DNA from 2 places in the Shewanella litorisediminis genome. Region 2 is predicted to be linked to the other one. Evidence: riboswitches for the same ligand, from Rfam matches in the RefSeq annotation. Region 2 holds a riboswitch; the other holds the start of a gene.
The links. Region 2 has a riboswitch for cobalamin ahead of JQC75_RS13720 (TonB-dependent receptor). Riboswitches for the same ligand answer to the same signal wherever they lie in the genome.
Positions count from the first base shown of each region.

Region 1: it holds a riboswitch for cobalamin, as region 2 does, so the genes downstream of both, JQC75_RS03570 (ABC transporter ATP-binding protein) here and JQC75_RS13720 (TonB-dependent receptor) in region 2, are expected to answer to the same signal.

Region 1 covers NZ_CP069213.1:817,951-821,358, reverse strand. Annotated here, with positions in the region: gene cobT (nicotinate-nucleotide--dimethylbenzimidazole phosphoribosyltransferase) at 1-156, opposite strand, end outside; gene JQC75_RS03575 (FecCD family ABC transporter permease) at 166-1,161, opposite strand; gene JQC75_RS03570 (ABC transporter ATP-binding protein) at 1,206-2,021, opposite strand; cobalamin riboswitch at 2,121-2,273, opposite strand; gene JQC75_RS03565 (histidine phosphatase family protein) at 2,355-3,029, opposite strand; gene metH (methionine synthase) at 3,276-3,408, shown strand, end outside.
Region 2 covers NZ_CP069213.1:3,120,213-3,123,620, forward strand. Annotated here, with positions in the region: gene JQC75_RS13720 (TonB-dependent receptor) at 1-1,905, opposite strand, end outside; cobalamin riboswitch at 1,994-2,124, opposite strand; gene JQC75_RS13725 (hypothetical protein) at 2,209-2,805, opposite strand; gene JQC75_RS13730 (DUF805 domain-containing protein) at 2,883-3,227, opposite strand.

The sequences.
Region 1 (3,408 bases), 1.9 Mb from region 2:
AGGGCGCTTGATTTCCGGCGACTCGCCGAGCAGCCGCGCCAGGTGTGCCGCCAGGGGTTCGAGCGCCCCAAGGGCCCCTCGTGGCTTGGTTTTATCGTCGATGCGCGCCTGGATTTGCTCATCCCGCTCGCGGCTGACGGGAGCTATATCAAACATCCAATATCCTTATTCACTCCTGCGGCTAAAGAGCAGCGTCAGGAAAAACACACTGCCAACCACGGCAGTAATTACCCCCACAGGCAACTCCTGTGGCGGCAGTAAACTGCGGGTCATCACATCGACCCACACCATAAAGAGTCCACCCAGCATGGCCACAATCAGCAGCGACTGACTGCCGGGAAACAGCAATCTGGCGATGTGGGGGATCATCAGTCCCACAAAGCCAATGCCGCCGCAGCTGGCCACCAGCACGGCTGTCATCAAAGAGCACATCAGCAAACTGATAATGCGCAGTTTGGCCACGGATACCCCAAGGGCGTGGGCGGTTTCATCACCGGCACTGAGGGCAAACAGCTGTCGCGTGACCAGCAGCAAAAAGCCCACAAAGGCGCCAAACACCAGCCAGGGCAACCAGAGCATATCCCAGGCCGCACGGGCAAAACTGCCAAGGCTCCAGAATATCACCGATGCCGTTACCTGGGGGCTTGAAAAATATAGAAGCAAACTGCCGAGGGCGCCGAATAAAAACGAGGTGGCGACCCCGGAAAGCAGCATGCGCTCCACCTGACTTTGCAGCCCAAAGCCACTGAGGGTGAGTACCACCAATACCGAGGCACTGGCACCGATAAAGGCCCCAAGCGGCAAGCCGATGGCGAGCAATACCCCATGGGTTATGCCAAGACTCAGCACCACAATCGCCCCCAGGCTGGCACCGGCGCTGATCCCAAAAAGATAAGGGTCGGCCAGTGGGTTGCGGGTCACCAGTTGCAGCGCCCAGCCGGAAAGCGCAAGCCCGGCGCCGCACACAAAGGCCAGCAGTATGCGCGGCAACCTCAGCTCCAGCAAAATGCGGCTGTCGAGATACGCGACATCCACCGGGCGCTCGCCAATCAGCGCATGCAGGTACACCGACATGGCCTCGCGAAAACCTATATCCACGGCGCCAAAAATGCTGGCAAACACAGGCGACAACAGACAGGCCAGAATAAGCGCCAGCACCATCAGCTCGCGGCGTCCAAGGGGGGTTAGCAGGGCTCTGATGGCAGTCACAGGCTCACCTCTTTCGGACCTTGAGACGCCGTTCGGCCGCCATAACCGTAGTAGTAATGTATGAGGGGACGACCATGCTGAGGGTGAGGCTCTACCGTAGTGCACACCCCAAACACAGAAGCGAGCATGGCCTCGGTAAGCACCTCAGCGGGCGTGCCCGAAGCCTCAAGGCGGCCACGGGATATCAGCAGCAGCTCATCGCACAGAGCACTGGCCAGATTCAGGTCGTGTATGGTGCAAATCACGCAGATATCCAGGCGCTTTAAGAGTTCCAGCACTTCAATCTGGAAGCGTACGTCCAGGTGGCTTGTGGGTTCATCCAGGATCAGAAACTGCGGCTTTTGAACCAGCGCCCGGGCAATGAGTGCCCGCTGCTTTTCGCCGCCGGACAGTTTGCCAAAGGGTTGGCGGCCATATCCGTCGAGCCCCACTTCCGCCAGAGCCGCTGCAATGCTGGCCTTGTCGGCGGCGCTGTCGGCAGCGAGCCAGCCCTTGTAGGGGATAAGCCCCATGGCGACTACGGCCTCGGTGGAGAGATCGAACAGGGGGGGTAATTCCTGGGGCACCACGGCCACCGCGCGGGCAAAGCTGCGTCTGGAATAGAGATGAATGTCCTGACCATTGAGCAGTATGGTGCCGCTGTCGGGGCGAATAAAACGGTACAGACAACGTAGCAAGGATGACTTGCCGGCTCCGTTGGGGCCAATCACCCCGTACATGCCGTTTCCGGACAGGGCAAAGCTTACGCTGTCCAGCAGCGGCCGCTCCCCAACCCGCCAACAGAGGTTGCTGACGTCGATGGCCGGGGTCATGGTGCTACCCCATACAACAAGTGCCCGGGTTCCCTCTGGGGAACGGGCATGGCAATTTGGCTCATATCACTCCACCGGGTAACCCGCCCGGACAGGGAAAATAAAAGAGGCACAGGGGCAGGTATCCTGACTCGGGGGCATTCCCCCACACAGTTGCGGGCACAGTCCGGGCTGATACCTTATGGTATGTCCCCGGTTCCCTTTTCATGTCGGGTTGGCATGGCCCCCGACACCCCTGGCGTAAATGGCCGGAGAAACGACTCCGGCTCGCAGATTATCAGACCTTTCACCTACTTGGTAAAGGGGCAAGGGACTTGGTGGTAAGCAAAGCCTTCAGCTCCCCCAAAGTAAACGCCCCTGCCAGCCGCTGTCGGTCCAGTACCAGCGGGTGTGAACCCGGGCGCCGTAATCCAGCTCCAGCGCCCGATAAAAGCCGGCGACCCTTTCTGCCCCCAAAATAGCAGCCATCAGACAACGGATAACACCGCCGTGGGTAACCACCCACAGTGGCCTGCCATCATTAAGCGGTGCGTGCGACAGCAGCCTTTGCAGTGCCTCTGCCACCCTGACCTCAAAAGCAGCCATGGGCTCGCCGCCCTCGGGCGTTATCGCCCAGGGGTCTTGCCACCAGGCCTCCATGGGAGCGGTTTGCCAAAGCTGTGCTATGGGCTGCCCATCCCAGACGCCAAAGTCCATCTCGGTCAGCTGCGGCTCGATAAGTATGTCTGGTGGATTGCCCTCGGGGTGAGCGGCTGTTATTTCTGCCTGCAAGGCATTCGCAAGCCGCGCGCAGCGCAGCAAGGGTGATGAGATGATTTTGGCAGGTACTGCCATGTCACGGGCCTTGCCGGCAATGGCACTCAGGGCACTTTCACTGGGCAGGGCATCACTCCGGCCCCGCAGCACAGCGCCATCTTCACACTGGCCATGGCGCCAGAAAATAATGTCACGGGGCAAAATCGCCACGTCCTTTTCCCGTTCATTCGGCTGGTCAGCTTGCCTGTGCATACCGCGTTATCCTCATTCCGGTTTTACATCAATGCCGACGGGTACCTCGCTTGCCCCTGAGCCCTGGTTTGCCCCTGAACCCCTGCTTGCCCCTAAAGCCAAGTTTCGCGTATTATGGACGTCTATACGTATAAATGTCCAAATCAAATTAAGCGGGTGCCGTACCGGTTTTACCTTTTCAGCGGCATCAACCCGGCTTAGGCTACACAGGACAGTCACTTTTTTGTACTTTGCAGGTGTTTTTTTATGGCAACTCCAGTGTTATCCCAAGCGACCAGGGCGCTTGCCCAGAGCCGTCAACAGCGACTGAACGAGGATCTCTCCAACCGCATTCTTATCCTCGATGGCGCCATGGGAACCATGATCCAGGGACACAAGC
Region 2 (3,408 bases):
CCCTTCACCGGGGTAATAACCATTGCCCCAGTCACTGTAGAAACCCGATGCGGCATACGCTTCATCGAACAGGTTATCCACTCTCAGGGTGGCACTCAGGGCATCCTTACGGAAACTGACTGCGGCATTGGTCAGCCAAAAAGAATCGAGCTGCTCGCCCACATTGGCGTTGTCCCCTTCCACAAAACGCTCACCCGTGTAGGCAGCATCCACGTACGCCGACCAATGCTCGGCAAACTGGGTAGAGACATACATACGGCCGCTGTGTTTGGCGACCCATGACAGCGCCTTACCCTCATTGAGACCTGCGGTAAATTCGGCATCAGTATACTGGTAGTCGGCGCCCAGGCTGATGGCATCGTTCAGCTGCCAGTCCCAATCCAACATGGCACCATATCGGCGCGACTCATCGGCGTTGATGTTGGCCCCCGGGAAATAGCCACCCACGGGCGTGTCGGCGCTGGGGTCAAACACGATTTCATCTTCCAGGCTTAAACGGTAGAGGCTCAGGCGCAATGCCTGCTGAGCGCCCTGATAGTCCCAGCCTGCTTCATAGCTGCGACCGGTTTGAGGCTTTAGGCTATCCTGGCTGGTGTAGGCCTGCTCATCCACCTTGGCAAAACGGAAGTTATCTTCAGCGCGCAGGTAGAGTCTGTGTCCCTGCAGTGGACGGTAGTTCAAGCCAAGCTCAAGCGCATGGGCGTCATTATCCAGCTTGCCACCCTGTGGAAAGGTATTTTGATCGCGAATATCGTCCTGAACTTCGGCGTAGCGGCCACCCACCACATAACTCAGAGACTTGGTCAAAGGCACCGACGCCTGGGCAAAAGCGGCCCAGAGTTCCTGGGTGTTGCCGCGTTCCATATAAGCCGAGGTAAATTCAGATTCGCCTCGTGACAGGTCCAAACCTGTTACCAGCTTGAGTTCGCCATCGTCAGTCTGGTAGCGGCCAATCGCTTTGGGAGAAAGGCTGATGAGTTGGCGCTCGGTTTCACCCGCACCGCCCCAGCTGATGTAATTGACCTGAGTATCACTGGCATCCAGATCCGCGGCCAATGTCCAATGTTCGGTCAGGTTGTGCTCATATCCCAGTCGGCCGGCCTTGGTCAGATTATGCTGATAGTCGCTGCTGTTGGCGGCGTTTGCCTGACGGGGATTGGCGTCGAGTTCCTCTGCGGAGAGAGAACCTGCAAGTTCGCGGTCATCATCGTAATAGGACGCTTCTGCAAAAAAGCGCTGCCCATCGCCACGGTATTCAAGGCGGCCCAGCACAGAGCCTGACTCGCTGACGGCATGGTCACGGTAGTTATCGCTCTTATCGAAGTTGCCACCCACAAAGAGATTCCAGCGCTCATTCAGCGCCGCCGAAAAATCCATGGCAGTGCCAAGGGTGCTGAAACTGCCGCCAGTGAGCGAGGCGCCGCCGGTGCTTTCCTGACTGCGCCTGGTAATGATATTGATGACGCCGCCAACGGCCTGATCGCCATAGAGCACACCGGCGCTGCCAGAAAGCACTTCGATACGCTCAATCTGACTCAATGACACGGCATTGAGGCTGGGAGCGGCAATATCAATATTGTTGAGACGGCGGCCATCCACCAGCACCAGGGTGTTGTTGGCAGCCTGGCCAGCGCCAAAACCGCGCATGGCGAATACCGGCCCGGTGCCGCTGTCACTTATTTGTATGGCACTCTGGCCGCGCAGCAATCCGGCAAGGCTGGTCGCGCCGCTCAAGGCGATATCTTCGGCCGTAATAACCGCTACATTGGCGGCAATATTGAGGGGGGTATCGGCCTGACGGCCAATGACCACCAGATGTTCATCCACAGGAGCCTGTGCTGAGGCGAAAGATGACAGCAGGCTTGTGGCCAGCGCCAATGAAATCAAAGAAGGTTTGGTACCCATTTTCCTTACACTCCATCAAGGGAAACGGGGCATGGGTCATCGACATGCCAAAAGCTGTCGCAGTCAAGGATCTGCCCACCGAAATCCACGACAATACCTTATTTGGGCCGGTCTCCGGACTTAGATGCCAGGCATCATTACCGTTGCGGGGGCAGTGTCGGATTTACACCGACTTCCCGATTCTCCCGCCAATGCGGGCACCCAAAGGGCTGACAATAAAGAGGCCGTCACTCATGGACGGCCGCGCATTATAGACGTCTAAACGTATAAAAGTCTAAGCCTTTGTCTCGCACGAGTGGCCGTTCAGTTGAGGCGCAAGGGCAAAACAGAGGCAATAAATTCGCTGTGATTGGCCGACGTCAGCGGAATATTCTGCCCCGCAAACACATCGCCTCTCATGGATTTATGCATGAGCACCAGCTGCCCGGGGCCGCTCACCACCCGGTAATAACCCACCTCACCTTCGGGCTTGGTGAAAAAGGGGCGCGACTCTTCAAGGGAGGCATGCTGATTGGGCATGCGACTGCAACCCAGAATACCGTGAAAACCGGGATGTCCGTCGGTATCAACGTCGCCCAACTTTTCGTAGGTGACTTCGCCCTCGCAGCTGCCCCGATACTGCCTGGCCAGGCCATCCAGAAAGGCCTCCGGAGCGGGAGAATCATCACTCAATTTAAAGCTTTGAACACAAATAAGCCCGCCCCATTGATTGAGGTTTTCCTGGACCGGCACAAATTCAGCACTCACCATGTCGGTCCTTTCCTCGGTGGCAGCCAATTTCCACCCCGACGGCAATTCAAACGAGAAAGGCGTGCCAAACAGTGACAGCTCCTGAGTTTGCGCAAGTGCGCCGGTGGCGGGCAGTAAACCAATAAGAAGTAATAAGCAGCGGGTCATCATCAGCTTCCTTGAAATCTCATACCGTAACGTCCTGAAACGGCATTTTGATGGGGGGAGGAGAGCCTCCCCACAGACTATCAGGCAAAGGCCTTGGGGTTTTCACCGTAGTCGTTCTCGTCCTGACTGTCCTGACAGTAGAACACGATCAGCACTATGATACCTATGATGGGGATAAGCGCGATAAGCTGCCACCAGCCGCTGCGGCCAGTATCGTGCAGACGACGGGCACCTATGGCAAGAGACGGTAAAAATACGGCCAATGAATAGAGGGTACCGACCAGCATGCTGCCAAGGGCCATGTCCACCAGATTCATCCCCACACTCACAATCAGGTTGAACAGAAAGAACATCCAAAACTCTTTGCGACGGGCACGCCCCGTGAAGTCCGCGTATTTTTTCCAGGCGCCAATGTAGTATTCCATGGTTTCTCCTTAAAGCCGGGCTCCATCGCCCAAATTACCGCACAGAGTGCGAATTTGTCCTTATGATTCATTAACCTGCTACCGATAAGCGCCATTACTTTACCACAGAGCCGGGCATTGAGAAGTATGAAAAGCACTTGGGTACTGGCTTCAGCTGCAGCCACATGGTTATAGTGTCGCT